Regions from separate parts of the Mesobacillus boroniphilus genome, predicted to be linked through region 2. Evidence: riboswitches for the same ligand, from Rfam matches in the RefSeq annotation. Region 2 holds a riboswitch; each other region holds the start of a gene.
The links. Region 2 has a riboswitch for cobalamin ahead of DYI25_RS21700 (ABC transporter substrate-binding protein). Riboswitches for the same ligand answer to the same signal wherever they lie in the genome.

Region 1 (10,958 bases), on a different contig from region 2:
CTTCGACCGTAACGAGCGGTAGGCTTGCAGGCTTCGGAGGCGCGCCAAATATGGGACATGATCCAGGCGGAAGACGCCATTCCTCCCAAGCGTGGCTCGACATGATGACGAGCGATGATCCACTGGCACGAGGGAGAAAACTGGTTGTCCAGGTAGTTGAGACATTCCAGAACGGCAACAAACCAGTGTTTGTTGAGTCATTGGACGCTGTGAATGTGAAGAAAGACGCAGCACTGGCAACTGCACCTGTGATGATTTATGGAGAAGATGTCACTCATATTGTCACAGAGGAAGGAATTGCCTACTTATATAAAGCAAGCAGTATGGAGGAGCGACGCCAGGCAATTGCGGCAATTGCGGGTGTCACCCCGATTGGCCTTGAACATAATCCTAAAAAAACAGACAAGTTAAGAAGAGAAGGATTGGTTGCCCTGCCTGAAGATCTGGGAATCAGAAGAACGGATGCAACGCGATCCTTGCTTGCCGCAAAAAATGTTGAAGAGCTTGTGGAATGGTCGGAGGGATTGTATGAGCCACCTGCTAAATTCAGAAGCTGGTAAGAGAGACTCAGGAATGTTTTTGGAGAAACAGGAATTCAGTCTGCATCTTGCAAACTTGGCTGTCAAATCGCTTATAGAAGAAGCTGAGCTAACTCCTAAACCAGGACTTGTCGATAAAGATAATTCCGGCTCACATTCTGATATGACATTTAAAACGATGATTCAATCAGCAGAAGCCTTGGAGCCAACCTTCAGGGGGATTGCAGAGGCAAGCTTTAAACATGATCTCTCACAGGAACTTCGGGAAGAAATTGCTGCAATCGGACGTCGGGGAGAATTTGAAATGTTAGAGGCTACAGGAGGCATCAACACGCATAAAGGGGCAATATGGGCACTTGGCCTGCTTGTCTCGAGTATAGCAATGAATCCTGACGGTTCTTCGCTCAACAAGATCGCTTTCACTGCGGGAGAGCTTGCCCGCTTTTCAGACAGGAATCTGACTGAACAGATGACAAATGGGAAGCGCGCGAAGGATAGATACGGGGTAAATGGTGCAAAGGGTGAGGCCCAGCAGGGTTTTCCTCATTTAATCAAAGTCGCATTGCCCGAGCTGTTTACCTCGAGAAACAGAGGTATCGAGGAGAATCATTGCAGGATAAACGCTCTGGTCGCACTGATGGCGAGTGTTGATGATACGTGCATTTTACATCGCGGAGGCGCTGAGGCGCTGAGCTGTACTAAGAGTCTTGCCGCGGAAATCCTGGCTTCTGGCGGCGTATCGACTAAGCAAGGGTGGAAGCTTTTAGGAAGGCTTGACCAATCCATGCGCAAGTACAATGCTTCCCCGGGCGGTAGTGCAGACTTGCTTGCTGCAGCACTATTCCTTGATTTTTTTCAACAAAGCAGGACTCAAATGACTCAAAAGCAGCAACTGCTTTTAAATTATTAAACGGAGGACTGGCACATGGAAAAATTAAATTTTAAATATCCTGCATCAAAATTCCTTCAGACTCAGGCACATATTGGTGTCGTCGGTTCAGGTGATCTTGAAATCGTTATAGATCCATCTGATCGCGGGTTTGCTGAGGTGACTGTAAGGACAGGGACTACAGGTTTTAACGAAACATGGAAGAGGGTCCTGGAGAGGTTTTTTGCCCAGAATGACGTTTCGGCAAGCATCTTGATCAACGATTTCGGTGCAACTCCTGGGGTCGTCTCATTGAGATTGGCACAAGCTTTGGAGGTGGCTCATGATGCTGGATACATTAAAAAATAGCTTCACTGAATGTGGAGGTCGTGAACGGGCCCGTCTGTTATTGACTCCCAATACTTTTAGAGAACTGCTTGATCCATTTTCCGGAATTGAGTCTCCCCACCTGGAACCCCAGGGCATTGTACCGCAAAGTGATGATGGCGTTATCATTGCCCGTGGAGAATTGAACAATCATTCTTTGCTTGTAATTTCAATAGAAGGGAAATTTCAGGGCGGTGGAATTGGTGAAGTCTCAGGGGCTAAGATTGCAGGAGCACTTGAGCTTGCATTGGAGGAAAATAAATCGGGGAATAGCTTATATCCAGTATTAATATTTGACACTGGCGGAGTCAGGCTTCAGGAAGCAAACTATGGATTACTGTCTATAGCTGAAATTGGTGCGGCTATTGTTGCACTAAGGGAATATGTTCCTGTGATTGGAATCATTCCCGGAAAAATCGGAGCCTTTGGCGGCATGTCAATAACAGCTGGATTGTGCAGCAAGATCATCATGACCCGTGAAGCTCGATTAGGATTAAATGGGCCGGAAGTAATCGAGCAGGAAGCAGGAATAGAGGAATTTGACTCGATGGACCGCCAGCTGATCTGGAATACTATAGGCGGCAAGCAGAGGGAAGCAGCCGGTTTTGCTGATTACCTTGTTGAGGATGATATCAAGAGCATCCAGCAATCTATCATCCAAGCTATCTCACTGGGCAAGGATGATACACCAAAAAGTGCACAGGTTGATCGATATCTCTCCTTCTTAGAAGCTGTTAATACCACTGAAACTTTAACACCTGAAAATGCACGACAGCTTTGGAATCAGTCAGAAGGGGCGATTCAGAAGTTAAAGGTTCCTTGCTATGATGAAAGTCCAGTCCATGGACAATTATCAAGAGGACATAAATGGTTTAAGCAGTTAACTGCAGGTGCTGAGAACATCGGGGAAATACCATCAGTGCTTTGTGCTGATTCGGTTATCGGAAATCGGGCTGCGCGCTTCCTGGCAATAGTACCCGATGAAACGAGCCGCTTTCCAAGAGCAAGGTCTGGTGAATTTGGTATTGAACAAGGATGGATGCTTGCAAAGCATATACGTGAAGTGATCGAAGAAGATCGGTTTAAAGAGAAGAGGGCAATAATCGCTGTTGTCGATGTGCCAAGCCAGGCATATGGATACAGAGAAGAACTGTTAGGAATCCACCAGGCATGTGCAGCAGCCGTCGATGCTTATGCAACAGCAAGATTAGCAGGGCATCCCGTCATTGCATTCATTCCTGGAAAGGCAATATCAGGCGCTTTTCTATCACATGGATTGCAGGCAAACAGGCTGATTGCTCTAGATGACGAGGGTGTCAATGTTCATGTGATGTCAAAGCAATCAGCAGCCCGGATCACGATGCGAACGATTGAGGAGCTTGAAGAAGCAACAAAAAAGGTACCTGCGATGGCTTATGACATACGTTCCTTTGAAAAACTCGGTGCTCTTCATAGTCTGCTGGATGGAGTAAATGCCGATGAACCAGCAGAAGAAGACATTTTAAGGGTTTTCAGTAAGTTAACAGAAGCTATTGAGGACATAGAAAACAAACAGAGAGATTTAAGCAGCAGACTTACTTCTGCTTTTGCCAGACAAGGCGGAAGGGAAGCCTCCATATTGGTGAGAGAGAAGCTGGCTGAGCAATGGAACTAGAAACACATGACTTGCTGGAGATCGATAAAAAGGATTTAATAAGCCATACAGAGATTCCGGAATGGGCGGTCCATTCACTTGAAAATACTCCATTTGTCGTGGTTCGCCGTGTCCATGCACCAGAGGGACAGGTAGCCGTTGGGATAAGAGGGAGAAATAGAAATCAAAGATTTGGCGCATTCCTTGAAGAAAGAAAAGTGATTCGGCAAATTAAACCAGAACAACTCACATCAAAGAAAATGTGGGAGGATAAGCAGGCTGATGTTTTCTCAGCTCTAGACATGGCAGCATCTATTTTTCGAAATTACGAGATCTCCTGGGGACCGGGGGGCAGCGTTGGATTCGAGCTTGCCAGCGGTGTGGTAACAGTCACATCCGAAAGTGACTTAGACCTTATAATCCGGGCACACCAACCACTTCCAATAGCAGATGCTGTCGCTATGGTTGAAAGGCTGGAAAGAAGTAATGTAAGAATCGATGTCCAAGTTGAAACACCAGCTGGCGGTTTTTCTTTAAAGGAGTATACTAGGGATTCAGGTTCCTTCCTTTTAAAAACAAAAATTGGACCGAAATTAACCAGAAATCCTTGGAATGAGGAAGTTAAAAAATTTTAATTTTATAGAAAAATTTACTTTAGAAGCGCAGGGGGAGTATATAACGTACCTTGCGCTTTTTTCTTTTCTAATAAAGAATGGAGAAATAATTTGCTGTAATAATGAAAGGTAAGCGATGTTCATGTCGAATTTTTACTAACGGTGAATGATTTAGTGCTTTCTTTTTTAATGATGAGTTTGGGAGAGTATAGGGGATACCTCCTGGTTTTTCTGCATATATATGTGTGATAAAAATATATGGTCATCTAATCCTTTGAAGGTGAGAAGATTTATGTATATACCCAAACATTTTAAAATCGATGATATGGAACAGATATATGAGTTTATTGAAAAGTATAGTTTTGTAACTCTATACTCGACACATATGGGAGAACCTTATGCAACTCATTTGCCGCTGATTCTAAAGAAAGATGAAAATGCTTTATATGGCCATTTTGCCAGGGCTAATGGGCAGTGGAAGGATATTGGGAATCAATTGGCTCTTGTGGTTTTCCAGGGTCCTCACTGTTATATTTCACCTTCTTGGTATGAAACAACTAATGCGGTGCCTACGTGGAATTATGTGTCCGTCCATGTATACGGGAAAGTGGACATAATTGAAGATGAAAAGGTACTATTTGATTCCTTGGATGAGATGGTCACTAAATATGAAAAGCCAGATAGTCCTTACAATTTGAAAAAGGTAGACACCGACTATATTGAAGGATTGAGTAAGGGCATTGTTGCGTTTAAAATAGCCATTACTAAAATTGAGGCAAAGGCTAAACTAAGTCAAAATCATTCACTGGAAAGGCAAGAGATAATTATTCAAAATCTAGAAAAAATTGCAGGTCAAGATCATTTAGAAGTAGCGACCCTAATGAAGAAAAATCGCTAAAAATCTGCTGAGTGGAAAATTAAAACAGACAGTAGCTATAAACTGTACCCTGTCTGTTTTTTTCAAAGCTTTCTAGAAAATGAAAAAATCACAAAATTGTACTTAAGGAATTAAATTTTAGCTAATTTATACAAATTATTACTTCTATCGACAGTAATTGTGTATAATTGGATTCAGCGGAAAATTTAATACATAAAGAATTTGGTGTCTTCTAAACGAGTTAGTAGTTTAGAGACTTAATAGGGAAGTTGGTGAAATTCCAACGCGGTCCCGCCACTGTAACTGGGAGCTTCAAGCTTGATGCCACTGTACTTTTTGTATGGGAAGGCGCTTGATAGCAATGACCAGAAGCCAGGAGACCTGCCTGATTCTTCGCGCCACAACCTACGAGGATAGGAGGTGTTTGGGAACGATTCTGGCTTTTTATAGGAAGAACCGGCACAAACATCTCCATGGGTAAAATGGAGGTGTTTTTTTAGTTTCATAGACATGTTTTTTGTTGTGCAAAGAATTTGAGTACAAACCTTAAAAAGATAATTCGGAGGAATGACAAATGAAGAAGTTGAATGCATTTTTATTTGCTTTATTGTTAACGATTGGTGCTTTGGCTGGTTGCGGCAGCAATGCTGACCAGTCAAACGCGGAGGAGACAAAGAAAACTGAGACGGCCCAGCAGGCAGAAGCGAAATTCCCTGTCACCATTAAGGATGGAACAGGGCAGGAAGTGACCATTGAATCGAAACCAGAAAAAATCGTTTCCCTGATTCCAAGCAATACGGAAATTGCCTACGGATTGGGTCTGGATGAACAGATTGTCGGAGTTTCTGAATTTGATAATTTCCCTGAAGAAGTGGCCGAGAAAGAGAAGATTGGCGGCATGGAGTTCAATCTCGAGAAAATCATTTCTTTAAAGCCTGATTTGGTTCTTGCCCATGCTTCTAGTGCGCATTCGTCTGAAGCTGGACTTCAGCAGCTTAAAGATACAGGAATTACTGTGCTTGTCGTTAATGACGCGACAACTTTCGATGAAGTATATGAATCAATCAGCATGATTGGTACAGCGTCAGGTCAAAAGGAAAAAGCCGATGTTATGATAGCGGACATGAAGAAAAAAATTGAAGAGATCAAAACAAAAGCACAGGAAATAAAAGAGGAAGACAGAAAATCAGTATTTGTTGAAGTATCGCCTGCGCCTGAAGTTTATGCAGCTGGCAAGAATACCTTCATTGACGAAATGCTGCAGATCATTAATGCGGAAAACACTGTTACAGAAGAGGGATGGCCTAAGCTGGATTCAGAGGCCATTATTAAAAGAAATCCTGAGGTAATTATCACGACGCACGGTTATTATACACCTGAGCCGGTGAAAAATGTAACAAGCCGTGAAGGCTGGGACAAGATTACGGCGGTCAAGGAAAACCGCGTAGTCGATGTTCATTCAGACAAGGTGACGCGAACTGGCCCGAGGCTGACAGAAGGAGTAGAAGAGCTTGCAAAAGCGGTTTACCCGGATGTTTTTAAATAATAAGGTGAACTCTCATAACTTGCAGACAAGCATTCAAAAACAGATTCATTCCAAGGTAGCCGCACAGGAAATGAGAAGAGTTCCTGCAGCTTGCTCAGACGATGCAGAACAAGTGGAAATAGGAGAAAGCCATCTCAAAATGACGGGAGATTTCGTTGTCCTGAATTCTCCTATTCCATTAAAAACGATGTCTTCGGGAGTTGTCGGAGCGGGAACCGGCTGGTACAGGACCTTCGTGAACCGGCATGTGGACAAGGGTTATGATTGCAGTGACCACCGGAAAGAAATGATCCATTATCTGAAGGGACAGGGATTCGAGCCTGGTGAAACGGTTGGGATGATGACTGCCGTGATGCTGGAGGATGTATGTTATAAGCAATATCAGGAAGAAGGGTTCTCAGTCTTTATTGTTGTTACGGCAGGTACCGGAAATGCGGTGGACGCCTCAAAAAGCAGCGAGTATTATTCAGATGACATGTCACCAGGAACCATTAATATATGGATTTTCATCAGCGGGGAACTGACCGAGGAAGCTTTCATCCAGAGTATTATGACGGCTACTGAAGCGAAGACAAAGACCCTGCATGATTTGGAAATCAGGGACCGCTTGTCAGGAACGGTGGCCACAGGTACTTCCACGGACAGCATTCTGATTGCATCCACCCACTGCGGGCAAAAGCTGGATTACGCCGGCACGATTACTCCTCTGGGGAGGATCATAGGCAAGGGAGTGCATGAATGTACAGCAGAAGCAATCAGGAACAGCAAGAAAAGGGTGAAGATATGATTCTGAACCATCTTATCGCCGTGACACTTGCTGTCATCCTTGATTGGTTTGTTGGTGATCCGCCAGACTGGCCGCATCCGGTGAAATGGATGGGAACACTAATCTTCAAGTTAGACAGGCGATTGAATAGAGGCAGCGGCAGAAAAGCTAAAGGAGTGGCAATGGCCGCTGCCGTCCTTCTGATTGTCGGAAGCATCGCCCTCCTGGTTACATCGTTATTTTACACCCTGCATCCATTAGCGGGAATCCTCATGGAAGCTGTGCTGATTTCCACTGCCATTGCCCAAAAAAGCCTGAAGGAAGCAGGGCTATCGGTCTATTATCCACTTTTAGAAAATGATTTGGAAGAGGCTAGGCATAAGCTCTCCTGGATTGTTGGCCGCGACACAGAGCGGCTTAAGGAACCGGAAATTGTCCGTGCTGCTGTCGAAACGGTAGCCGAAAACACGAGCGATGGCATTACCGCCCCGATTTTCTGGGCAGTGATTGGAGGAGCTCCGTTTGCGCTTTTGTATCGGGCAATCAATACCTGTGATTCGATGGTCGGTTATAAAAGTGAAAAGTATTTTGATTTTGGCTGGGCATCAGCGATACTAGATGATCTGGTAAATTGGGTGCCAAGCAGGATTACTTCATTTTGTATGATCACTGCGAATCGCCCGCTTTTTACCACAAGAATGGCCGCCTTGAAGATGGTCAGGCGCGATGCCAAAGAGCACCCGAGCCCAAACAGCGGATGGGGAGAGGCTGCTGTGGCTGCCATACTGGGTGTCCAGCTCGGAGGCATAAATTATTATAAAGGTGTCATTTCTGAACGCGCCACGATGGGTGAACCACTTGTTACCCTTGAGAAAAATCATATTGTAGCAGCAAACAAAATTGTCACATCAACTGTTCCGCTCTTTTTAGCAGTGCTGTGGCTTGGGGGGATTCTCTATGAAATGGCCGTCTCATGGTGCCAATCCACACTTTTTATATGAAGCAATGAATCTGCCAGTTCCAAAAGAAAAACTGGATTTCAGTGCCAATATTAATCCACTCGGTCCGCCTCCTGTGTTGAAAGAGAATTGGGGCAAGCTCCTTGAGGCGGTTACTGAATATCCAGATCCACACGGAACAATTCTGAAAAGAAAGATCGCCGAAAGGGAAGGATTGCAGGAAAGCAATGTTCTCCTTGGGAATGGGGCTGCTGAAGTCATTTCACTGATTGGCCGGATGCTAGCTGGAAATCAGGCGGTGATTGTCCAGCCTGCTTTTTCGGAATATGAAGAAGCATGCAGGGTAAGTGGCTGTCAGGTACAGTATCACCAGATTCCAGATACCTGGGCATGGATGGATGATGATTTAGATGCAAAGCTAAAGAAAGCAGATGCTTTATTTCTTTGCAATCCCAGTAATCCCACCGGCGCTTACTATTCAAAGTCCATTATTCTCCATTTGCTGGAGAAGTGCAGAAGCCAACAATGCTTGCTGATTGTAGATGAGGCGTTTTACGACTTCCTTGCAGACTACGAATCTATCAGCCAATGCATAAATGAATACCCGAATTTACTTATCATCAGATCGATGACAAAAATGTTTGCTATACCTGGCCTGAGGCTTGGCTATTTGCTTGCAGATCCAGCTGTCATCAGGAAGATTGCGGCTTTCCAGCCACACTGGAGCACAAATGGAATTGCATTGAAGGCAGGTGAATTGTGCCTCGAGAGTGAATCTTACATAAAAGAAACCATTACCTTAATCGAACAGGAAAGACAGCGTCTTTTCCTTTTTTATCAAAGCCGGGAAATGCTGGTTTCTCCATCCAGGATTAATTTTTATCTACTTAAGGACCCGACTCTTAGTAACCAGTATTCTTTCCTGCAATACCTGCTTAACAGAGGCATCATCGCAAGGCATACAGTGAACTTTCCTGGGCTTGAAGGGGAATGGCTGAGATTTGCCATTAAGGGACCGGGTGATAACGACAAGTTGATGGAGGCGGTGGACGGATGGCTGGACAGTCGTCTTTAATTTTTATCAGCGGCGGTGTCCGGAGCGGGAAAAGTTCTTTTGCTGAAATCCTTGCAGGCAAATGGGAAGCTGAATATTCCGGCCAGCTGCACTATGTCGCTGCAGGGCAGCCAAGTGATCACGAAATGAATGCGAGAATCATGCGCCACCAACATGACCGTGAACTCAGAGGGTTAGATTGGAGAACCTGGGAAATCCCCAGGAATCTTTCCCCGCTTTCAATGGTTCTGACAAGAAATGATATCGTCCTGCTGGATTGTCTGACAACACTGTTGAATAATGAGTTTTTTTATAAAGAGGGGCAGTGGGAAACTAATGACTTCCCGAAAATGATCGTTACAAAGCTCATGAATGAGCTGAAACAAGTCGCTCAGCAAACAAGGGCTTTTATCGTTGTCAGCAATGAGGTCCTTGGTGAAGCGATAGCGGATGATCGGCTTGTATATACCTATTCAAAGGTTTTGGGCGAGCTTCACCAAGCTCTAGTAAAAGAGGCAGATTATGCTTATTTGGTTGAAACTGGGGTGCCGATTATGATGAAGGGAGAGGGTTCTCCATGAAAGGAATAATGGTTCTTGGTACAGCATCTGATGTGGGGAAAAGTCTGATTGCCACAGCCATCTGCCGGGCCTATGCAAATGAGGGTGTTAGGGTAGTTCCGTTTAAGTCGCAAAATATGTCTAACAACTCGTACGTGACATCTGATGGAAAAGAAATCGGCAGAGCCCAGGGAATCCAGGCAGAGGCAGCAAGGACAGAGGCTACGGTTTGGATGAATCCGATTCTCCTAAAGCCGAGGTCCGACCAGGAAGCGGAAGTGATTCTATTTGGGAAAGCGACTAATTCCTTGTCAGGAAAGGCATACAGGGATATTTTTTACGAAAGGGGACTTGAAGCAATCCGTTCCGCTTTTGAAAAGCTTGGCGAGGATTACGAAATGATTGTAATGGAGGGTGCTGGCAGCCCTGTAGAAATCAATTTGAAAGACCGTGAGCTTGTCAACATGAAGGTAGCGGAAATCGCCGATGTACCGGCCGTACTGGTTGCGGATATTGACAGAGGCGGGGTATTTGCCAGCATTATCGGTACTTTGGAGCTAATGTCCCCCGAAGAAAAACTGCGGATAAAAGGTTTGATCATCAATAAATTCCGCGGTGACCAATCCTTGTTCGAGGATGGAATTAAGTGGCTGGAATCAAGGACTGGGGTTCCTGTTCTCGGTGTCCTCCCATTTCTAGAAAACCATATGATTGATGGAGAGGATTCCTTATCAATCCCCGTATCCACATACAGGGCGGGAATTGAAATTGCCGTGGTCAAGCCACCATACATTTCAAACTATAGTGATGTGGAGCCTTTCTATCATGAGCATGACGTGTCGGTACGCTGGGTCGGTTCGCTTGCGGAAATCGGTGAACCTGATGCCGTCATCCTTCCTGGCACAAAAAGCACAATCAAGGACCTTCAATATTTAAAAAAGTCCGGGATTGGCAGCTGGCTCCGTGATTATGCTGACAATGGTGGTATTATCGTCGGGATTTGCGGAGGCTATCAAATGCTTGGCGAGAAGCTTATTGACCCGTTTGGGAGTGATACTGGAACTGCTTCCTCCGAGGAAGATGGATTCGGGATCATTCCGGCTATCACCACCTTTTCAAAGGATAAAACAACCATAAGGACAGAAGGTGAGCTAC
Region 2 (10,958 bases):
GCTTAATTTTTCGTGGACACCGAGTGTCTTGCCGCCTTTCTGGATCAGGAATTTCAAGCCTGAAGCAATCAGCCAGGCAAATAATAGAATCAATCCTGCTTTCAAGATGTTAGGAATCGCTGCGGCAATCGTTGAGAACATTCCGACGAGCGGCTCCGTCAATACATATAAATCTAAGATATTCAGGAACATGATGAAGACAAATACTAGAATCAAAATATAGACAATCTTACTGATGATTTTCTCGGCTGAGTACTTGTTATTGTTTACGTTTGAAAAAAGCTTGTTATCAAGGCTTGTTTTCTGCAGTCCCTTGTAAACTGCTTTTTCGATTAGTTTTGCGATAAGCCATCCGACAAGAAGGACTGCCAGCGCGATCAGCACATTTGGCAGTTTGCCAAGAATGCTTTCCCAGCCATTGTAAAAATTATTGTTCAAACTTCTCACTCCTTATTTGAATTGGACTTTCAAAGCGGGCTGCGAGATACGTATGGATAAGTCCAAGAACTTGTGCAGCCCTAAGCAAGTAAAAATCCTTAGTTAGCTAGCAAGCATACTTTAATCTACCCGGTTATTGTCTATGTAAACAAGGTAGAGAACATCGGCTTAAGGAGATGTTGAGTTTTTAAACTATAGAGATAAAGAAAGAGTAGAGGGAATGGTTGTTCAGATTGAAGTGGAATCAATTCAAGAGGGTCAATAAACAAGAAAAAGCCGGGCAATCAGCCCGGTTTTTTCTTGTTATGCTTTTTTCGATCTCTTTAAATATGCATAAATCAAATACCCAGCAATGACGACGACTCCAAGGACGATTGTCAGCATCGCGAAGTTTTCTTCGATGAATGGCATGGCTTTGTCGCCTAGTGCGACGATGATGGCTGCTTCAAGGAAGAAGCGCAAGCCGCGGCCTATGATTGACCAGATAATGAGCGTCGGAATCTTGACGTTGGAGATTCCGGAAAAAATCGTGAAGACTTTATATGGGATAGGTGTAAAGCCGGCAATCAGGATGGCCATTGCACCGTATTTTTCGAAATAGCGTTCGACCAGGACAATTTTCTCTTCCTTTATAAAATATCGGAGGATTGGACGGCCGACTTTTTTACCGATATACCAGCCTAGCAAGGCACCGAGTACAGAACCTGCTGTTGTGATGAAGGCATACCAGAGTGCTTTGTCAGGATTGGCAATACCCATTGGGATCATCAAAACATCGGGAGGAATCGGGAAAAAGGAAGATTCCAGGAAAGACACGAAGAATAATCCCCAAGAACCAAATTCAAGCAGCCATTCTTCAATCGCGTGGATCCATTCAGACATGAAGCAGTATCTCCTTTGAATTAAATTATAGTAGAGGCCAATTCAGCCTAATAAGAAGTATACCATTATTAATTCAGCTAGAGCCAACTATTTCAGTAATGGGAGATTAACTGCGGAATTTCATGGTTACTTTTATCGGTAGCCATATGTTAAAGAAAGGTCACCCATTCTGTAAATGTAGGTTAAAAGTGGTAATCTAATTAAAGAACGGTTTTAAAAGAGGGAGTTGTCTATGGAATACATACTTTATTTGCTGCTGGGCGGCTTGATCAGTGTCCTGTCTGGATTTTTCGGGGTGGGCGGCGGCTTTATCCTTACGCCTATTTTACTGTTAATAGGCTTTTCGCCGCTTGAGGCAATCACGACAAGTTTGTTTTTCACAATGGGTACATCCATTTCGGGTATTACAGCGCATATCCGCCTGAAAAATATCCTCTGGAAAGAGGGGGTGATCATGGGGGCAAGCGGTATTGTTGCGACGCAGCTGGCAAGGCCGCTTGTGTATGCTCTTGAAGCGCGGGGCTTGGATGAAGTCGTCATTCCATTCCTCTATATTATACTGCTGTTTTATTTTGCGGTAAAAATGATTCGCCAGGGCAAAAAGACAGAAGACAATAATCCTGCCCCAACTTCTTTTTCAATGCCAAAGCTATTGGCCGTTGGTTTTGTTGGTGGCTTTGTCTCGGCAACGCTAGGGGTGGGCGGCGGGTTCATCATCGTTCCGCTTATCATTACATCGCTAGGCTTCAATCCGAAAAAGGCAGTCGGCACAAGTTTATTTGCTGTACTGCTGATCGTTTCAGCAGGGTTCATCTCCTATGCGGTCAATACGGATATCGATTACTTCATTGGTCTGATGCTGGTTGCTGGTACGCTTGTCGGCTCCCAATTCGGCGCGAGAATGACTGGTTATTTTGAAAATAAGGAAATGAACGCCATGCTTGGCCTGCTTTATCTTGCGACGCTGGCAGGGGCCTTGCTAAAGTTGTTTGACCTGAATAAAACGGGACTCTGGATCATGGGCATTTTTATACTGTATTTCTTCGCGAGATCAATCCTAAAAATAAAGACAAACAGGATATTGAAAAAAGGCTGAGCATCTCAGCCTTTTTTCTATTTAAGCCTCTGATAAGAAAGGGTGCTTCACAAAACGAGGAAACTCCAGTCCGGCTCCCTTTTTTACAAATAATGCTCCATCTCTTTTAAACGGAACGCACTGATATTGGAGGTTACTGTCATCTGGTGTGAAGTGGAATTCGATTTTATCTATGTCTCCAAGGCAATCAATTATGTTCTTTATATTGACAGGCGCAGTGCTGATTATATCGTACAGCTGGACTGCCCCGTTTTCCTTCGTAAAAATAACGACTGCGTCTTCTTCTGCATGATAGTAGAGATGGTCGGTGAAAATATTCAGGATATGGTACATTGTAATCCCGAACGAATTATTGGTCGAAAAGGTTTTTGAAATCGGTACTCTCCCGTACACTATTTTTTCAATAAGGTGCAGGTCATCTGCCAACTTAAGTTTCCTCAAATCAAATCCGCCCTGGCCAGCAGATATCCTTGTGGAATATTGATACTCCTCCAATTCTTCAAAACCGAACTTCGGATAAAAGTCGAGCACACTGGCATTCGCGAACAAGTACATAAAATCATACTTTCCTTCGTACATATCCAAAACATGGTTCATCAGACTTGCTGACAGGCCCTTGTTCCGGTATTCAAGATGGGTCATGACGGTGCCAATCTGCAGGGCTTTAAAGCTTTTTCCTTCAATAATAAAATCGAGCTCGTTGACCGATACATTAGCTACGATCCGGTCGCCATCTGCATAGGAGAACGGAATGTATCGCTCTCCCCAATATCCAAGTTCATGCCAGCTTTCAAAATCAATTCCGAAAATATCAAAGGCCAGCTGCATGAAGCTTTTTCTCAAAGTTTCATTTCCATGGTAATGGCTTACTAGCTTCATATATCAAAACTCCTGTCTTTCGATGCAAACATATAGGTTTTATGATGGAACCTGATTCCGTAAATCAACCCCATCGCGAGCATATTGCCCATAAGCGAGCTGCCGCCGTAGCTGATGAATGGCAGCGGGATCCCGGTAATCGGCAGCAGCTGGATCGTCATCCCGATATTCTGGAAGACGTGGAAGGTAATCATGCTGATGACGCCGGCACTGATATAGGTATTAAAAGGGTCATTCGTATCCAGTGCGGTTTTAGTTAAATGGTAGATTAACAGGAAGTACAGGCTGATGACGAAGCTGCCGCCTACAAAGCCAAATTCTTCGCCAATTACACTGAAAATGAAGTCAGTATGGCTTTCGGGTATATAGACTTCGCTGCCGTTCAAGCCTTTTCCAGTCAGCATTCCGGAACCTATTGCACTGAGCGATTTTAATAGATGGTATCCATATTCGGGGTAGCTATCAGGGTCAAGCCACGCATAAATACGCCCGAACTGATATGTTTTTACACCCAAGTATTCTTTAAGGATTTCCGGCTTCCAGATGACGAGATACAATATACCGGTTCCAAGTGCCGCACCTCCGCCGTAGAGCGGAAGGATGATTTTCCAGGTGATACCTGAAACAAGGATGATTCCGGTGAAAATCGCCAGCACGACGAGAGAGGTTCCCAGGTCAGGCTGCAGCATAATCATTCCAAGTGGCAATGCGGTTATGAAGCCAAGCTTAATGAAAAGCAGGAAGTCAGTTTGAAGTGACTTTATTGTATGTTTTTTATGGTGGGCATAGATCGTGCTGCTAAGGGCAAGAATCAGAAAGACTTTCATGAATTCCGAAGGCTGGATGGAACCGAATGGCTCGATGAAAAACCAGCTTTTGGCGCCATTCCTTTCCTCAGCTATGCTGGCAGGAGCGAAAAACAGGAAGACGAGCAGGAAGACTCCAAAACCGTACAAATACCAGCTGAGCTTGCGGTACTGTTCGCTGTCGAACATCATCACAACTCCAATGATCCCCGACCCAACGACATACCAAAAGATTTGCTTGTATAAAAAGTTCTGTCCAACATATTGGCCTGTTCTCTGGGCGCTGTATATCGCGAAGCAGCTTGTCAGAAAAAACAACAATAAAAGGAGCGTCAATGTCCAATCAAACCTATCAAATTTTTTAATATGCTTTTCCATTTGCTACACCCTGTCCGAATCGTTTTTACAATTTTATGCTAGCAGAGTTGAATTATCCTTACAATCCCTACTTAGGGAACATTTTCCTGTATAAAAAATAGACGAATGAAAAGGTGGAATAGTTTCTTTGTGGATAGGGATTCTTATGCCGGGTAAGACCGATAATAATTGTGGTTTTGAAGAGTCAGAATAAGATATTTTCACTGGTTTTTGTTAGAATGAAAGGAGCGTTATTTGTACGGATTCAGAATGTCGCTGGCAACTTTGCAGCTGAGAATTTTTCCGGGAGGTTTTGCCCTTTGAAAAAGAACCATCCTTATAGCAGGGATTTACTATATGTCCATCTGAACGAGCGGGACCAATACGTGCTCTCGCATGGCATGGAATTCCATGAGTTCGCAAGGTCATTGTCTGATTCACTTAACCATTTGCTGCTGTTGAAGCATCAATATGAGGATGGTGAATTCAACAGACATACCCTATTTGAGTATGTACCTGAAGACGGAGTTGAAAAGTTGGTCGCCGCCAATGTCCATGCATACGGAGATTTTTGCTGGATTGATTTTGAGGAAGTGGAAGCACTTAATGTGCTTTCGGCACAGGAGATTGCCGAGATCCTTTATCTCGGGCACATCAAGCACCATTTGAAGCTGCCATTCTACAACCAGCTCAATAATCGTTTTGTTTACCTTTCTCATGAGGATGGGTGGTTTAACAAAATATATTACCGCAACTTCAATGATTTTTTCCGGATGCTCGGGACTGTTCTTTCTGGCAAGCTCGGGGAAATGAAGCCTGAAAAAACACTGCTGGGGATCAGGAAAAAGAAGTCCTATCCAGCCGTCAGCAAGGAAATTCTGAAGTCATTGACACTGGCGTTGAAGGAAGGAGCGGTTTTTTCGTTGAAAAACATCCAGCAAAACCGCAACAGAATTGAAATTCCAATCTGGATCATCGGGGACTTTGCCAACATGGATGACATGCATGATGAATATAAAGAAGCAAGCCGCAGCAATCCGGATGGCAGGCTTGTCTTTGATAAAAAGGTGAAAGAATGGAGTCTGCTTGCCAAATAAAGCTGTTTTCGTAAAGATTGTTGTTAAAATCCTAAAGCCGATTTTAACGTGATAAAAGTCATTTTGTAAGTCGGTACTAAGTTTGCAAGCTCTTTTCTCATAATAAGCGTTAATTTTGTAAAGAAACTTAGGTAATACAATCCTATTTTGTAGTCAATAGCAACAAAGTATGAGAAAAGAGCCCCCAATAAAGTCGAAAAAGCAAAAACTTTGGAGCAATTTTTGGCAAATCGTGTATAATTGAATTTAGCGGAAAAATACATATCGAAATGAACGGGTGTCTTTTAAAAAAGACTTAATAGGGAAGTTGGTGAAAATCCAACGCGGTCCCGCCACTGTAAATGGGAGCAAGCTGCAACGGCCACTGTACAAATGTATGGGAAGGCGCAGCGAGCATTGACCATGAGCCAGGAGACCTGCCTGTACATTGCACCAGCAAACCTACGAGGATAGGGAGGTGCCGACAGGCTCTATGTCTTTTATGATGATAAAGAACATTTGCTTACTCGGACATCTCCCCTTCAGGTGGAGATGTTTTTTATTTATCGAAAAAATTGGAGGAAAAGCAAATGAAAAAATTATTATTGTTGATTATTGCGGCTGCAATGATCCTGGTTGGCTGCAGTACTGAAGCACAGCTTGAAAAGAATGATGGCGAAAAAACCGCGCAGGAACAAAAGTCGGGTTTCCCGGTCACTGTAAAAGATGCGCTTGATGAAGAAGTTGTCATCGAAGAAAAGCCCGAAAAGATTATTTCCCTGATTCCGAGCAACACGGAAATTGTCTATGCACTCGAGAACGGAGAAGCAATTGTCGGTGTCACGGATTTCGACAACTATCCAGAGGAAGCCATGTCAAAGGAAAAAATCGGCGGAATGGAATTCAATATTGAGAAAATGATCTCGCTGAATCCGGACCTTGTCCTTGCCCACGAGTCTACTGCGGATACTGCAAAGGCAGGCCTTCAGCAGTTGAAGGATGCGGGAATTAATGTTGTCGTTGTGAACGATGCGCAGTCGTTTGAAAAGGTGTATGAATCAATCGAGATGATTGGCCAGGCAATTGGTGAGCCGGAAAAGGCGGCTGAACTTGTAAAGAATATGAAAAATAGTTTTGCAGAACTGAAAAAGCAAGCTGAAGCGATTAAACCTGAAGAGCAGAAAACGGTGTTTGTAGAAGTATCCCCGGCACCGGAAATCTATACAGCCGGCAAAAATACTTTTATCAATGAAATGCTTGAATTGATTGGTGCGAAAAATGCTGCTGGTGATATGGATGGATGGGCAAAGGTCGACCCAGAAGCAATCGTCGAGCGTAATCCTGATGTCGTTGTGACAACCTATGGTTATTATACAGAAAAGCCAATTGAACAGGTGCTTGCAAGACAGGGCTGGAATAATGTCAAAGCGGTCAAGGACCAGCAGGTATATGATGTCCACTCCGACCTCGTAACCCGCTCAGGCCCAAGACTCGCTGAAGGAGCAGAGGAGCTTGCCAAAACCATTTACCCGGACGTTTTTAAATAATAAAGGAATAGCATATTTGATTGCGGCAGCTTTTTTGATCATTTCGATGCTGCTGGGCATATCAATCGGAACGGTTTCGATCCCTGTACCCGCTATTATTGAAATCATTGGTACTGAGATTTTCCGCTTTCAGGGACAGGGAATCGATCCGATGCATGAAAGCATTGTTTTGGATATCAGGCTGCCGCGCGTGTTGCTGGCGGGACTTGTTGGCGCGTCCCTGGCAATTGCCGGTGCGGCATTCCAGGGATTGCTCCGCAACCCGCTGGCAGACCCGTATACACTTGGGATTTCTTCAGGCGCCTCCATCGGTGCGGTCGTCACGTTGTTTTTCGGAATCTCATTGCCGCTAGTTGGGGCATTCACCTTGCCCGTGCTGAGCATTCTGTTCGCATTCGCAACCGTGTTGTTTGTTCTCTTTTTTGCCCGGAGAGTCGACAGGCTGCTTAGGGTTGAGACGATTATATTGACTGGAATTATTTTAAGTTCATTTCTTGGATCGTTCATTTCACTAATGATCGCCTTATCCGGGGAAGAACTGCGGCAAATCATCGGCTGGCTGCTTGGCAGCGTGTCGATGCGCGGCTGGGAGTACATTAAAATTATCTTTCCTTTCTTTATTATTGGTTTGGTAATTTTGCTTGCCAATACAAGAGAGCTGAATGCAATGTCCTTCGGCGAGGAACGGGCACAGCACCTTGGTGTCAATGTAGAGCGCCGCAAGCTGCTGATTTTATTGTCCGGATCTCTTTTAACAGGCTCAGCTGTTGCGGTATCAGGGACAATCGGCTTTGTTGGTCTCGTCATTCCTCACCTGACAAGGATCCTCTGGGGTCCGGACCATCGTCATTTATTGCCGCTATCGGTGTTGATCGGCAGCGGCTTCCTGATTCTGGCAGACCTAATATCACGGACAATCATCGCGCCTTCAGAACTGCCGATCGGCGTGATCACAGCATTAATCGGAGCTCCGGTTTTTGCGCTAATTTTAATGAGAAATCGCAGGGAAAGAAGTGCTGGCCGATGATCAAAGTAAACGATTTGACAGGAGGATATGCAGGCGGCGAAGTCCTGAAAGGCATCAATTTTGAGGTTGGCAAAGGGGAGTTGTTTGGAATCCTTGGCCCGAATGGCAGCGGGAAGACCACGTTGTTAAAAATGATCAGCGGGGCTCTGGATTTCTCGCAGGGTTCCATCGACCTCGACTGCCGTCCGTTGGACCTATATTCGCCAAAGCAGCTTGCCCGGCTGATGGCAGTCCTTCCTCAGCATTCGGACCAGGCTTTTCCTTATACCGTAAAAGAAACGGTTTCGCTTGGGCGTTATGCACACCAGAAGGGCTGGTTCAATAGCTGGCGAGGTGAGGATGAGCGGATAGTCCAGAAGGTGATGGAGCAGACAGGCGTTACACACCTCCAGGAAAAATCAATCGTTGAACTGTCAGGCGGTGAAAAACAGAGGGTCTTTCTCGCGCAGGCACTGGCACAGCAGCCGAGGGTCCTCCTGCTTGATGAGCCGACGAACCATCTCGACCTAAGTTTCCAAAAAGAACTGCTTGATCTGTTGAAAAAGTGGGCGGCAGAAGAGGAACTGACAATCGTCTCTATTTTTCATGATTTGAACCTGGCTTCATTATATTGTGACAGGCTGCTGTTGATGGAAAACGGTGAAGTTTTGATTATCGACACTCCTGTGGAGGTTTTAAAGGAAGAAAGAATTAAAAGAGTCTATAAAACCCAGATTAAAAACCATCCGCATCCGGAAATCGCCAAGCCTCAATTGCTGCTGGTTCCCGAAGCGGACAGCAGTCATGATGCTGATTTTAAAATTGACGCCAGATTTCTCGATGTAGGGCAAGACAGGATCGTCTTGCAGTCACCGGTAAAATTGAGGACGATGTCATCCGGAATCACAGGTGCCGGGATCGGCTGGCACAGTTCGTTCGTACACCGGGTTGTACCAATGGAGTATGATTGCAGCGATCATAAGGTGGAAATGGCTGAGTATTTGCAGGAAAATGGCTTCCTGCCAAGCGAGACGGTAGGGATGATGACAGCTGTTCCCGCTGAGACAGCATCATACCAGCTTTTTGAGGCAGACGGTATGTCGATTTTTATCATTGTCTCCGCTGGTAACACTCATCGGGACAGCCCGAGGAATATCAATACATGGCTGTTCATTAATGGCAGGATTTCCGAGGAGGCTTTTATCCAGAGCGCAATGACCGCAGCAGAAGCGAAAATAAGCGTCTTGCATGAGCTGGAGGGAAGCGGGATGAGCAATGCTGGACAGTTAGCTGGCATTTCCACGGACAGCATCTGCATCGCCGCAACCCAGCAGGGCGAGGCGATTGCCTATGCAGGCACTGCAACACCGCTCGGGAAGCTGATCAGCGAGGGGATTTATACTTGCACAAAGGAAGCGATATTGAATTACAGAGCAAGTAAACCCGCGTTTGGATATAAATGAAGGAAACTCGACAAACCATCTCGAACTTATGTTTAAGAGGTGAAGATGATGGATTTAAAAATGGGTTATGTCATTTTATATGTTACCGATTTGGAAAAAACAAAGCATTTTTACGGTGAGCTGCTCGGCCTTAAACTCCGGAATGAATTTGGGACCTATATCGAGTACGAAACTGGCAGCACAGTACTGTCGATTAATACGAGAGAAAGCGGCCGCGAAATTACAAAGCTCCCGATCCCGGATGGAATCAGGAATGAACAAACCTTCGAGCTTGGATTCGTAACAGAGGATGTTGCTGGAGCTGTGGAGAAACTGATGTCAGCCGGAGTTCCAATCCTGCTCGAGCCAACCGAAAAACCATGGGGCCAGGTCGTAGCCTATGCAGCCGACCCGGATGGGCACTACATAGAAATCTGTACTCCGATTGGGTGAAAAAAAGTCCTGCAGCTTGTTAAGTTGCAGGACTTTTTTTATTTGAAGAGGAAAAATGAATTGCCTAATAATGCGAAAGAATATAGAATTTCGGTCATTGGAAAAGACCAATATGTGCCCGAATCGCGTGAGAAACCGGAATGACGGTCACAAGTAAGACCAACATGTGCCCGAAATGCTGGGAAACCGGAATGACGGTCACAAGTAAGACCAACATGTGCCCGAAATGCATGAGAAATCGGAATGACGGTCACAAGTAAGACCAACATGTGCCCGAAATGCGTGAGAAATCGGAATGACGGTCACAAGTAAGACCAACATGTGCCCGAAATGCGTGAGAAATCGGAATGACGGTCACAAGTAAGACCAACATGTGCCCGAAATACGTGGGAAATCGGAATGACGGTCACAAGTAAGACCAACATGTGCCCGAAACGCGTGGGAAATCGGAATGACGGTCACAAGTAAGACCAACATGTGCCCGAAACGCGTGGGAAATCGGAATGACGGTCACAAGTAAGACCAACATGTGCCCGAAATGCGTGAGAAATCGGAATGACGGTCACGAGCAGGGCAAATAAACTTACAATGCCTACCTAGTACTTACTCTAAGCGCTATCCTTCCTTCACTGGTTTTTTAGCAAGTAGTGATGCTGTTATACCTAAAACCGGCAAAATGATCGAAAACAGCAGAATTTCCTCATACCCGCCAAAAAGGTCAAAGGCAAGCCCAAATGGCAACGGCCCTAATGCTGAGCCGAGCACGGTTACGGTCATCGCCGAACCTTTTATACTGCCAAGCGATTGCCGTCCGAAAAAACTCGGCCAGACGTAGTTCAATGTAATCCGCTCAAATCCCCCGCTGATTCCCCACAGTACTCCAAAAATGATCGCGATTGCTGTACGATCAGCTGCCAGCAGCACGAGGATAAAAATGATTTCCCCTGCAAAAATGCCGGCAAGCACATACTGCACT
Region 3 (10,958 bases), on a different contig from region 2:
GAAAGCCTCGAAAATTGCTTAATATCCTTGGACATATTGATTTCAAAAGGGGTCCAGAAATTTCCCAGCATTCTCTTATATTTTGGATACGCCCAGGGGAAGCGAACATCATCCCAATTTAATATGTTTGAGTTACGGCCATTAATAATTCCAGTCGAAGCATTTGGAGCTTCAACGTCTACAAGAGTTCTTTTCTTCAATTGGGTCATGGTTTTCTTTCCTTTCCTCTTAACTATGGCAGCTTTCACATTCGTCAAACTCACTGCTAGATGTGGATCGGACATAGTAAGTCGTTTTTAAACCGGACTTCCAGGCATCCATATGCAGCTCCAGCAGTGCTTTTGCCTTAATCGTGTTTGTCACGTAAAAATTAAACGAGATGGATTGGTCGATATGGCGCTGACGGCGTGCATTTTGCCTGATGCTCCAGTGCTGGTCAAGGCTGTAGGCTGTCTTATAGAACCACATGGTTTCAGCTGATAAATCCGGTGCGGTCACCGGAATCTTGTAATCTTTTTTCTCCTCGGAGTATTCAAGCCTGAAAATCGGGTCAATGCTTGCTGTCGAACCTGCAAGGATGGAGGTTGATGAGTTGGGTGCCACTGCCATCAGGTAGCCGTTCCTGATTCCATACTGCTTTACTTCCACAGCCAAGTTCCCCCATCTTTCGCCAGTGTACTGTCTCTTTTCGAAAAACTGTCCAGTCGACCAATCTGAGCCTTCGAAATAAGGGTATGCCCCTTTTTCTACCGCCAGCCCAAGGCTTGCATTGATTGTTAAATAGGCGATATTTTCATAGAGAGCATCACAATACTCGACAGCTTCTTCGCTTTCCCATTTGATTCCTTTAAGAGCCAGCAGATGATGCCAGCCGAATGTTCCCAGTCCGATTCCCCTGTAGTTTTTGTTGGTTATTTGCGCCTGCAGGACCGGGATTTCATTGATATCTATGACATTATCCAGTAATCTAACCTGGATATTAATGACTCTCTCCAATACATCATCCATCACACTTTTCGCTAAAGAAATCGAGGATAAATTACAGACGACAAAGTCACCCGGCTTTTTATAGATTAAAATCTTTCCGTCCTTCACTGTTTCCTCTTCAAGGAGGGTAGGGCTCATATTCTGTGTGATTTCCGTGCAGAGATTACTGCAGTAAATCATCCCTTTGTGGTGATTGGCATTAAGTCTGTTAACCTGATCCCTGTAAAACATGTAAGGTGTGCCGGTTTCAAGCTGAGAGACCATGATCGATTTAAAGATTTCAATGGCAGGTACCACTTCATGTGACAAACTAGGATGGTAGACGCAGGCCCAATATTTGTCACGGAAGGAGCCTGCCCCCTTCTCCTCATCGAAATAATCTTCAAGGGAAAATCCCATGACCTTCCTTACTTCATGAGGATCGAACAGATACCAGTCCCCTCGCTTTTCTACTTGTTCCATAAATAAATCGGGGATGCAAATACCCGAAAACAAATCATGCGTCCTCTGGCGCTCGTCTCCATTGTTCAGTTTTGCATCCAGAAACGGGAAGATATCTTTATGCCAGACATCGAGATACACAGCAATTGCACCCTGACGCTGGCCTAATTGATCAACTGAAACCGCGGTGTTATTCAGCTGTTTCATCCACGGGATGACTCCGGAACTGACCCCTTTAAAGCCCTTGATATCACTGCCGCGGCTTCTGATTTTACCAAGATAAACACCAATGCCGCCGCCATTTTTACTCAAGGTCGATATATCTGTATTCGAGTCGTAAATACTCCTTAAATCGTCCGCAACTGTATCGATAAAGCAGCTCGATAATTGGCCATAGCTTTTGCCGGCATTCGAGAGTGTCGGAGTGGCCACTGTCATATAAAGATTTGAAATTGCCCAGTATGCCTCCTTAACTAGTTCAAGCCGTTTTTCTTTCGGTTCTTTAGCCAGCAGTGTCATGGCGATCAGCATGAACCGTTCTTGTGGCAGTTCGGCAAAATCACCATTTTGTGTTCGCGCCAGATACCTTTCCGCCATGGTTAAAAGACCGATATATGTAAACAGCTTGTCTCTCTCGGGATCAATGACTTTTTCCAGGTAATCTATTTCTTCACGGGAGTAGGATGTTAAGACTTTACTGTCATAAATCCCAATACCAATTAATCTATTGATAAGTTCATAGAACGATCCGTAACCAGACTCTAATCTTGTATTTCTATAGTTTGCGCTAAGCTTGTATAATTTCTTTAGATAAAACCTCGCAGCCACATATGTCCATTCAGGCTCATTCCGGCTGATTCGTTCAACGGCGGATAAAATCAGCATGTTTTCGATCTGGCTGTCTGTCATTTTCTTCACTTCAAGGGCATGATCCACCTTTTCTTTGAACCGTTGAAAGTCTAGTTTAGGGAACGACCGCTCTATTTCTGCGACAAGTTTGGCTACATTTTCATCCTTTACTTGGATACTCATTGAACATTCCTCCATCTTGGTTACTTTTTCTCATTTCCAGCCTCCTCTGCCTTCTCATATCGGCAGTGTTGAACATCTCCTGTTCTTCATCATTCTCTGGAATCACCCTTGCGACGGGTACCGGTTTACCATTGTCATCCTTTGCAACCATGGTAAGAATCGAGGTGGTAGTCAACGTTTTCCTGCTAGTTTTCAAGTTTTCACTTTCCACTTTCACGAACACTTCCATTGACGTTCTGCCTGTTGAAATGACCACCGCTTCGAGTGTTAAAATATCGCCTACTATTGCGGAAGACAAAAAATTCACCGAGTCAATCGAGGCGGTGACGACAGCCTTTCTGCTATGTTTCATTGCCGCTATAGCGGCAATTTCATCAATATACGAAAGTACCGTTCCGCCAAAAATGGTTCCAAGATGGTTTGTATCCGGAGGCAAAACCAGCCGGTTCTGAAATGTCCTCGATACATTTGATGATAATCTTTCCATTGTTAACCCCCTAAGTGCAAAATGCTCCCTGAAAAATGAGAAAAACCCATCTCGAAAGATGGGTTTAAGTAACGTTGATCGATTAACAGCTCATATAAAGCAGCAAAAAAGCATGAGTCTATCAATTTATCCACGTAATACCTTCCCAATTCCCGAAGAAGATAACACGAATAAATATGGCAGGTCTCCTGACTTGTGCTTCACCCTAATTTAAGGCCTTCCCATCTATTTTTTAGACAGTGGTTCTTCCTTATTTCGTCAGCACTTACAGTTGCGGGAACAGTTCTGGATTCTCACCAGATTCCCTATTAAGTCTTGTTCAGACACCATACTTATCGGTAATTTCAATATTTAGTTATAAAACTACTTATCCAACACAATATATCGTGTTATGAATTGATAGTAAATCATCTTCCTGGCTTTTTCAACTATTTTTCATCCATGGGTGCATGGGGACATACGCCATATCCCACTTCTCCTTTCCGTTGCTTAATTTTATGATTCTTAGCCAGTTCATCAAGAAACTTGGAAGAGAAGATACGACCTAGTTCATCAGACAACAGCTTGAATTCGTCTTCAAATGTTAGTTCGACCATACAAAAAAGCCCACCTTTCTTTGGATTTAAAGAAAGGAAAGGCTATTTTCCAATAAAGTGATATTTATTTGCTTAACTTGATGGATATGGGATACGTCCCTATGCATCCACCTGCTAGGAAAGAATTTTTTCCCCTTGCATCGAAATGACGGTTCCAGCTTTTCCTTCCATTGCCTCAAAAGCAAAGTCAAGTGAAGTGATGATTGTTTTCCTCTCTGGATTTGATTGTGCGAATTGTATCGCTGCTTGAACTTTTGGAAGCATGCTTCCTGCTGCGAAGTGGCCTGATTGACTATAGGATGATAGTTCTCCGATGCTGATTTCTCCTAGCTTGCGTTGGGTTGGCTTATTGAAGTCGACATATACATGATCAACAGCTGTTAGAATGATCAGGGCATCCGCATTTACTAGTTCTGCCAGCTTTTGCGAAGCAAAATCTTTATCAATGACCGCTTCAATCCCTTTCACACCATTCTCTGTCTCTATGACCGGAATTCCGCCTCCCCCTACAGATATCACAATATTTCCTTCATCGACAAGAGATTGTATAACAGAATGCTCCTTGATGCTAACAGGAAGTGGTGAAGGTACTACTCTTCTCCATCCTCTTCCTGCATCCTCCTTAAATTTTGCTCCCGTTTCTTCCATCAATCTCTTCGCTTCTTCCTCACTATAAAAAGGGCCGATTGGCTTTGTTGGATTTTTAAATGCTGGATCCTTCTGATCAACGACGACACGAGTGACAATTGTAGCGATATTCTTTTCAATCCCTCGTTCCTTCAGTACTTTATCCATCGCATTTTGCATCCAATAACCAATCATTCCCTGGCTCATTGCACCGCAAGTATCAAGGGGCATTTGAGGATTCTTATCTGAATGTGCTGCTTTTTGCTGAAGCAGTATATTTCCCACTTGAGGACCATTGCCATGAGAAATAATGATGTCAATCCCTTTTTCAATAAAACCGACCAGCTGTCTTGCGGTATTTTCAAGCGCTAGCTGCTGAGCCTCAGCCGATGCATCTCCTGACTGGATCGCATTTCCTCCTAGCGCGATCACAACCTTTTGTTTTTTCATACTAATCGCCTCTTTATCTGTGTTTGTAGGATTTCATAAAAAGCCAATACGATTAATTCAGCATTGTCGCAATGCTTAAGATGATCATGACAATTACTGAAAGAACAACGACTAATTTCCAGACATGTTTTAAATAGGTTGTATAAGGTATTCTCGCAATCGCCAGGGCACCCATGATAACCGCACTGGTAGGAGTAAGCAGGTTCACTACCCCTGAGGCACTCTGGTAAGCGGTAATGACTAAATGCCTGCTCACTCCCGCAAAATCAGCGAGTGGAGCCATAATCGGCATTGACAATGTTGCTAAACCAGATGTTGAAGGTACCAGGAAAGAAAGCGGAAGATAGAATAAGAAAGCAAGGTTTGTAAATACAACCGATCCCATATCGCTTAGGAATCCTTCTCCCCAATGGAGGACGGTAGCTGTCATTCCGCCAGCATCCATTACAACGGTAATCCCTCTGGAAATAGCGATGATCAAAGCAACACCCAGGAGATCTCTTGCTCCATTGACAAAAGTACTTGTGAATTCCTCTTCCTCCATCCTGTAAATGAATGCAATGATGATGGACGAAGTCAAGAACAGCATGGTCAGCTCGCCAAACCACCAATCACCCAGTGGCATCATACCACCAAGGAACTTACCGATGACCGGAATACTTGCTAAAGCGTTTGTCATATCTTCAAAGATTGAAATATTGAATTTATAAGCCCAGGGAATGACACCAAGGATCATCACAACAAAGGTCAAGGCGAAAACGGATAATACCGCTTTATGGCGTCCAGTGAATTCTAATTCTCCTGTTTTTTGGGATAGAAAATGCTTCTCATTTTCTTCTTTGAATTCGGCAATCAAGGATTTGGATGGGTCATCCTTCACTTTCTTTGCATAACGCATGACGAAAAGAATGCCCACGATTAAAGTGACTGCAAGGATAATCAGTCGGAGAACAATGCCGTCACCTATCGAAATACCCGCAAATCCTGAAGCAATACCGGTCGCAAATGGATTGACAGTTGAGCCAAGACAGCCGATACCGGCTCCAATCGCAATAATCGATACCGCTGTCAATGAATCATAACCAGCTGCAATCAGGACTGGAATGAGGATCGGATAGAAGGCGATTGTTTCCTCAGCCATTCCATAAGTCGATCCGCCAATTGCGAACAATATCATTAGAATTGGAATTAGCCATTGCTCCCTGCCCTTCAGTTTCCGGATGACTCTCGCAATCCCGGCATCTATAGCCCCTGTCTTCATGACAACGCCAAGGAACCCACCGATAACTAGTACAAAAAGGGCAATATCCTTTGCATCAAAGAAACCGTTGATTGGAGCATTCAATACCTCCCAAAGGCCTTGAGGGGTTTGTTCATCTTCAGCAAGCTTCTGATACGTGCCTGCTATCGGCAGCTCCCTTCCAGTATCTTCATCTACCTTTGTATCGTAATGCCCGCCTGGAATGACCCAGGTTAAAGCGGCTATGACGACGATAATCAAAAATAATAATGTATACGCTGTAGGCATTTTGAACTTTTTCATACCAATACCTCCAATGATTGAAATACATATCTAGCGAGTTAACCTGTAAATCGCTTTTGCATATATGATCATTGCTGTAAAAATGGCCTCCAGTTCGATATATTCATTCGGCTGATGTTCAGTTTTCGACTGATGAGGGAATACAGCCCCGAACGCAACGGTGTTATTCATTGCCCTGGCATAGGTTGCTCCTCCTGATGAAATAGGCTGTGAAACGGTATCTTTCGTAACCTCCTGATACTCATTCATCAGTGTTTCGATTAAAAAATGGTCTTTTGGAATATAGATTGATCTCAAATAATCAAACTCTTTGTACTCCAGACCATATTCCCTTGCCTTCTCAGACAATAGGTGTACAATCTCTTCTTTATCAGACTTAACTGGAATTCGAATATCGATTGAAAGTCTCTCTATCTCTTCATTCATCTCAATCTTTCCGACATTAAATTTCAGCTTGCCTGACTCTTCATCTTCGCATTCTCCAAAAATCCTTTTTCCAAATGGATCTTCATTCACTACCTCACTGACGAATTCAATGGTTTTTGACGTATAGCCAATACTCTTCAATGCAATCAATAGCCGATTGATCGCATTGATTCCTTTTTCCGTTACCTGAGCATGGACCGATTTTCCGTTGACCGTTACGGTTTCGGAGTCTGCTTCATATGCAAAGTCCAATTCCTTAAGGGCTGCTTTCAGTTCTGCTCGGTTCTCTCCTCGATAGCTTGCATGGTCCGGCACCGCATTAAAAGCATTACCTGCTGTCAGTCTTAGGCTAGTGTCGTTTTTTCCTTCCAAATGAAGCTGAAGAAGTCCCTTTTCAGCATAGACAAGCGGGAAGGTGGAGTCCGGAGTGAATCCCATGCTCGGGATTTCTTCGAGCTCACAATAACGATTCATACATCTCCAAAGCGTTTCCTCATCTGTCCCGAAGATTAATCGGACACGCTTATGAAATGGAATTCCCAGGTTCATCAATGCCTTTACGGCAAAAATGGAAGCAATCGTCGGACCTTTATCATCCTGGGTTCCTCTTCCATATATCTTCTCATCCTGGATAACGGGTTCAAAAGGAGGAGTTCTCCATTCATCAAGCTTACCAGCTGGAACGACGTCAAGATGTCCAAGCACACCGATCATCTCTTCGCCTTCCCCAATTTCTGCGTAGCCATAATATCCTTTTGGGTCATAATAAGTTTTAAAACCTAGATGCTCACATAGTTCAAGGATATTTTTCAAAGCTAAATCAATCTGGGCTCCAAACGGATATTGCCCTTCATTTTCCTGGATTACACTTGGAATCCTTACTGAATTCATCAGCGCATTATGAAATTGACTTTCCAGTTTCCTCAGTTCAGGAATGAGTTCAGTCAGCTCTTCCACGAAAATCCCCCATTCAAATAACCATATTGTTAGGTTCGAATACTGGAGTAAAGAAGGGACGATATGTCCCTTCTCCTCAGCTTATGTTCCCAAGCGTAGCTGCCATCACAGCTTTTATTGTATGCATCCTGTTTTCAGCCTGATCAAAAACTTTTGAGTGTTCGCTTCTGAATACTTCATCTGTCACTTCCATTTCAGCGAGTCCATGATTGTTGTAGATGTCTTTTCCGTAGCTTGTTTCAAGATCATGGAAGGCAGGAAGACAGTGCAGGAAGATGGCTTTTTCATTTCCTGTCATTTTCATCATTTCCATGTTAACCTGATATGGAGACAACAGCTCGATTCTTTCAGCAAACTTGTCTTCCTCTCCCATTGACACCCAGACGTCTGTGTAAATAACATCTGCTTCTCTGACTCCTTCCGCTACATCGCTTGTAATTGTGACACGGCCTCCGGAATCCTTCGCCAACTCATTCGCTAATTCGACAATCTCAGAAGCCGGGAACAAAGACTCAGGAGCACAGATCCTTACATCCATGCCGACAAGTGCTCCACCAATAAGAAGACTATTGGCAACATTGTTTCGGCCATCACCGACATAAACAAATTTAATTCCTGCAAGTCGTCCAAAGTTTTCTTTCACAGTGAGGAAATCAGCAAGTGTTTGAGTCGGATGCCATAAATCAGTCAATCCATTCCAGACAGGGACACCTGAGTGCTCTGCCAGCATCTCGACTTTACGATGTTCGAATCCGCGGAATTCAATTCCATCAAACATACGCCCCAAGACCTTTGCGGTATCTTCAATCGATTCTTTTTTTCCTAATTGAATATCATCTTTTCCTAAATATTCAGGGTGTGCACCTAAGTCTGTACATGCCACTGTAAAAGCACAGCGAGTCCGGGTTGATGGCTTTTCGAATAGCAGTGCAATATTCTTGCCTTCAAGATGACGGTGAGGAATCCCGTTCTGTTTTTCTTCTTTCAATTTCAAAGCCAGGTCGATCAAATAAACAAACTCTTCCTTTGAAAAATCCTTTTCAGCCAAGAAACTTTTACCTTGAAAATTAGAAACTACTGTTACCATATCGATCTCTCCCCTTATATTGATTGTAGTTAAATATCTTCACGGAAGATTGGCATGCTCATACAACGTGGACCCCCACGGCCCCTTGAAAGCTCTGAACTTGGAATTTCAAGAACTTCGATGCCGTTCTTGCGCAGCAATTCATTTGAAATATAGTTTCTGTCGTACGTAACCACAACACCTGGTGCAATGGCAAGTGTATTAGACCCATCATTCCACTGCTCACGGGATGCTGCAATCTCATCTCCCCCTCCACATGGAATCAGGATAATGTCATCAAGCCCCAATACTTCCTTTAACGCTTCCTGCAGATCTGTGCGGAATGAAATTTTCGGAGTACCTTCATCCACCCCTTTTTCAAGGATATAAATATTTAAGTTTCCTTGCGGACCTAGTATTTCTGGATGAATCGTGAATTTATCATAATCGACCATTGTAAAAACAGTGTCAAGATGCATGAATGCCCGACATTTTGGAATCTCAACTGCCATCACTTTTTTGAAAGATGCTTGTTTCTTGAAAAGATTCAGCGCCAATTTCTCGATTGCTTTTGCAGAGGTACGCTCGGAAACCCCAATCGCAATCACTTCCTTGCTTAGAACGAGCTCATCCCCACCCTCAATTGAAAATGGATAATCACGATCTAACCAAACAGGCACATCTTTTCCAGCAAATCGAGGATGATATTTTATGATGTATTCCATGAACAATGACTCACGTTGCCTTGCGGGCTCTCTCATCTTATTGATCGTCAGCCCATTCCCGATGCTGGCTGCAGGGTCTCTTGTGAAATATAGGTTAGGCATGGGGTCCAAATAGAATGGATAGTGATCATCCATAAATTCATAAAGATGTGTCTTTTTTTCAGAGTCAATTTCTTTTTTGAGGACTCCGCTCATAATTTTGTCAACCATTTGCTCTGTCGAAAATGAAAGTAAATATTCCTTCAATACGATAGAGGCCCCATTTACATGGGCATGGCATTCACGCAGCATTTCATCAATAAATTGAATTTTAATTTCCTCACTTGTTAAGGCTTCTACAAATAATTGCTCCAAATACAGAACTTCAATTCCTCTGCTTCTCAATGTTTCTGCAAAAAAATCATGTTCCTTTTGTATTATTGGCAAATAAGGTATATCATCGAATAAGAGTCTGTGAAGGTACTCTGGAACAAGATTCTCTACTTCTTTTCCAGGACGTTTAAGCATTACTGTTCTTAACCTGCCTATTTCAGATGTCACATTGATGGGGGGCTTTCCCTTATTTAGAGACTTTTCTTGACAGGTATTGTCTGCGATCAGCTTCATCTTCTTCTTTCCTCCTTTTGATTAATAACCTTGCTATACCTATATTTTAATAAATGTTAGCGCTTTCTTTTGTTAGAGTGATTACAAACCATTTGTTAAATCCTTCACATTTTTTTGTTTTCCTCATTAAAGAAAGTGAATATTTATGTATGAACTGTATAATTTCAACCGATATTTGTCTGATATCTTGAATAAACAGTGGATGTCATAAAAAGTTCACTTGTAAAGTTCTAAAATTGAGAAAATTCTTGAGGTAAAAGTCTTTTCTAACAACTTCATAAAAAAAAGCTGACTCTTGAAGAGTCAGCAACGCACAGATTATTAAATATTCCTTAAATATTCAGTCTCATGGATTGTGATCACTTTAGACTTTATAGATATAATTCCTTCCCTTTTCAGCTGGTTCATGATGAGGCTGACTGTTTCTCTTGTCGTACCTGAAATCTTGGAAATGCAGAAAGCCGTGAGAGGACAAGGTATGACAACTTCCTCACCTTTCTTTTCCCCTAGATCATCCATCAGGAATTGAAGCGTATGGAGCACTCTTTCCTGTGCATTTGGAATGAGGATTTTTTCCACCCGATCTTTATGGAGATTCAGTATTTTCGTCAATTTAGCGATAATGTTCAATAATTGTTTCGGGTTTTTCTTTAATAATTCTTCCATGACCGTTGTCTGGATAAAAAAAACTTTGATATCCGTCAATGCGGTAGCAGTCTCATGATATGTCTTTTCTTCAAAAATCCCACCATACGGGAACATTTGCTTACTTTTGACGATATCCAAATAGAGCATTTTCCCCTCTTCGCTGCCTCTTTCAAAAGCGACATATCCTTCAAGCAGAAAAAAAATTTTATCTCTAGGATCCCCTTCCATGAACAAACATTGATTTTTTTTATAGGTCCGATAATAAAAATATGGGAGGTATTTCTGGAGTGTCTTAATTGAGATCGATGAGAAAATATCAAATTCCTGTAATTCCGATAACGGATGGATATTGATAACTCTTGCATTG

Region 1: another riboswitch for cobalamin. It lies ahead of DYI25_RS05400 (ABC transporter substrate-binding protein); the one in region 2 lies ahead of DYI25_RS21700 (ABC transporter substrate-binding protein).
Region 3: another riboswitch for cobalamin. It lies ahead of DYI25_RS17845 (acyl-CoA thioesterase); the one in region 2 lies ahead of DYI25_RS21700 (ABC transporter substrate-binding protein).

The regions. Positions count from the first base shown of each region.
Region 1 is NZ_QTKX01000001.1:1,066,029-1,076,986, forward strand. Features, by position in the region: gene mdcA (malonate decarboxylase subunit alpha) at 1-560, shown strand, start outside; gene DYI25_RS05375 (triphosphoribosyl-dephospho-CoA synthase) at 529-1,449, shown strand; gene DYI25_RS05380 (malonate decarboxylase subunit delta) at 1,465-1,776, shown strand; gene mdcD (biotin-independent malonate decarboxylase subunit beta) at 1,754-3,448, shown strand; gene DYI25_RS05390 (malonate decarboxylase holo-ACP synthase) at 3,439-4,062, shown strand; gene DYI25_RS05395 (FMN-binding negative transcriptional regulator) at 4,334-4,939, shown strand; cobalamin riboswitch at 5,125-5,321, shown strand; gene DYI25_RS05400 (ABC transporter substrate-binding protein) at 5,493-6,464, shown strand; gene DYI25_RS05405 (adenosylcobinamide amidohydrolase) at 6,451-7,251, shown strand; gene cbiB (adenosylcobinamide-phosphate synthase CbiB) at 7,248-8,231, shown strand; gene cobD (threonine-phosphate decarboxylase CobD) at 8,188-9,264, shown strand; gene DYI25_RS05420 (bifunctional adenosylcobinamide kinase/adenosylcobinamide-phosphate guanylyltransferase) at 9,243-9,824, shown strand; gene DYI25_RS05425 (cobyric acid synthase) at 9,821-10,958, shown strand, end outside.
Region 2 is NZ_QTKX01000006.1:19,047-30,004, forward strand. Features, by position in the region: gene DYI25_RS21670 (mechanosensitive ion channel) at 1-438, opposite strand, end outside; gene DYI25_RS21675 (YqaA family protein) at 742-1,320, opposite strand; gene DYI25_RS21680 (sulfite exporter TauE/SafE family protein) at 1,553-2,416, shown strand; gene DYI25_RS21685 (GNAT family N-acetyltransferase) at 2,438-3,295, opposite strand; gene DYI25_RS21690 (FtsW/RodA/SpoVE family cell cycle protein) at 3,292-4,479, opposite strand; gene DYI25_RS21695 (hypothetical protein) at 4,779-5,555, shown strand; cobalamin riboswitch at 5,814-5,993, shown strand; gene DYI25_RS21700 (ABC transporter substrate-binding protein) at 6,125-7,081, shown strand; gene DYI25_RS21705 (FecCD family ABC transporter permease) at 7,047-8,108, shown strand; gene DYI25_RS21710 (ATP-binding cassette domain-containing protein) at 8,105-9,550, shown strand; gene DYI25_RS21715 (VOC family protein) at 9,599-9,982, shown strand; gene DYI25_RS21720 (MFS transporter) at 10,598-10,958, opposite strand, start outside.
Region 3 is NZ_QTKX01000003.1:95,148-106,105, reverse strand. Features, by position in the region: gene DYI25_RS17855 (ribonucleotide-diphosphate reductase subunit beta) at 1-209, opposite strand, end outside; gene DYI25_RS17850 (ribonucleoside-diphosphate reductase subunit alpha) at 229-2,460, opposite strand; gene DYI25_RS17845 (acyl-CoA thioesterase) at 2,438-2,947, opposite strand; cobalamin riboswitch at 3,109-3,293, opposite strand; gene DYI25_RS17840 (hypothetical protein) at 3,376-3,543, opposite strand; gene arcC (carbamate kinase) at 3,658-4,620, opposite strand; gene DYI25_RS17830 (YfcC family protein) at 4,673-6,163, opposite strand; gene DYI25_RS17825 (M20 family metallopeptidase) at 6,194-7,546, opposite strand; gene argF (ornithine carbamoyltransferase) at 7,623-8,633, opposite strand; gene arcA (arginine deiminase) at 8,663-9,943, opposite strand; gene DYI25_RS17810 (Crp/Fnr family transcriptional regulator) at 10,265-10,958, opposite strand, start outside.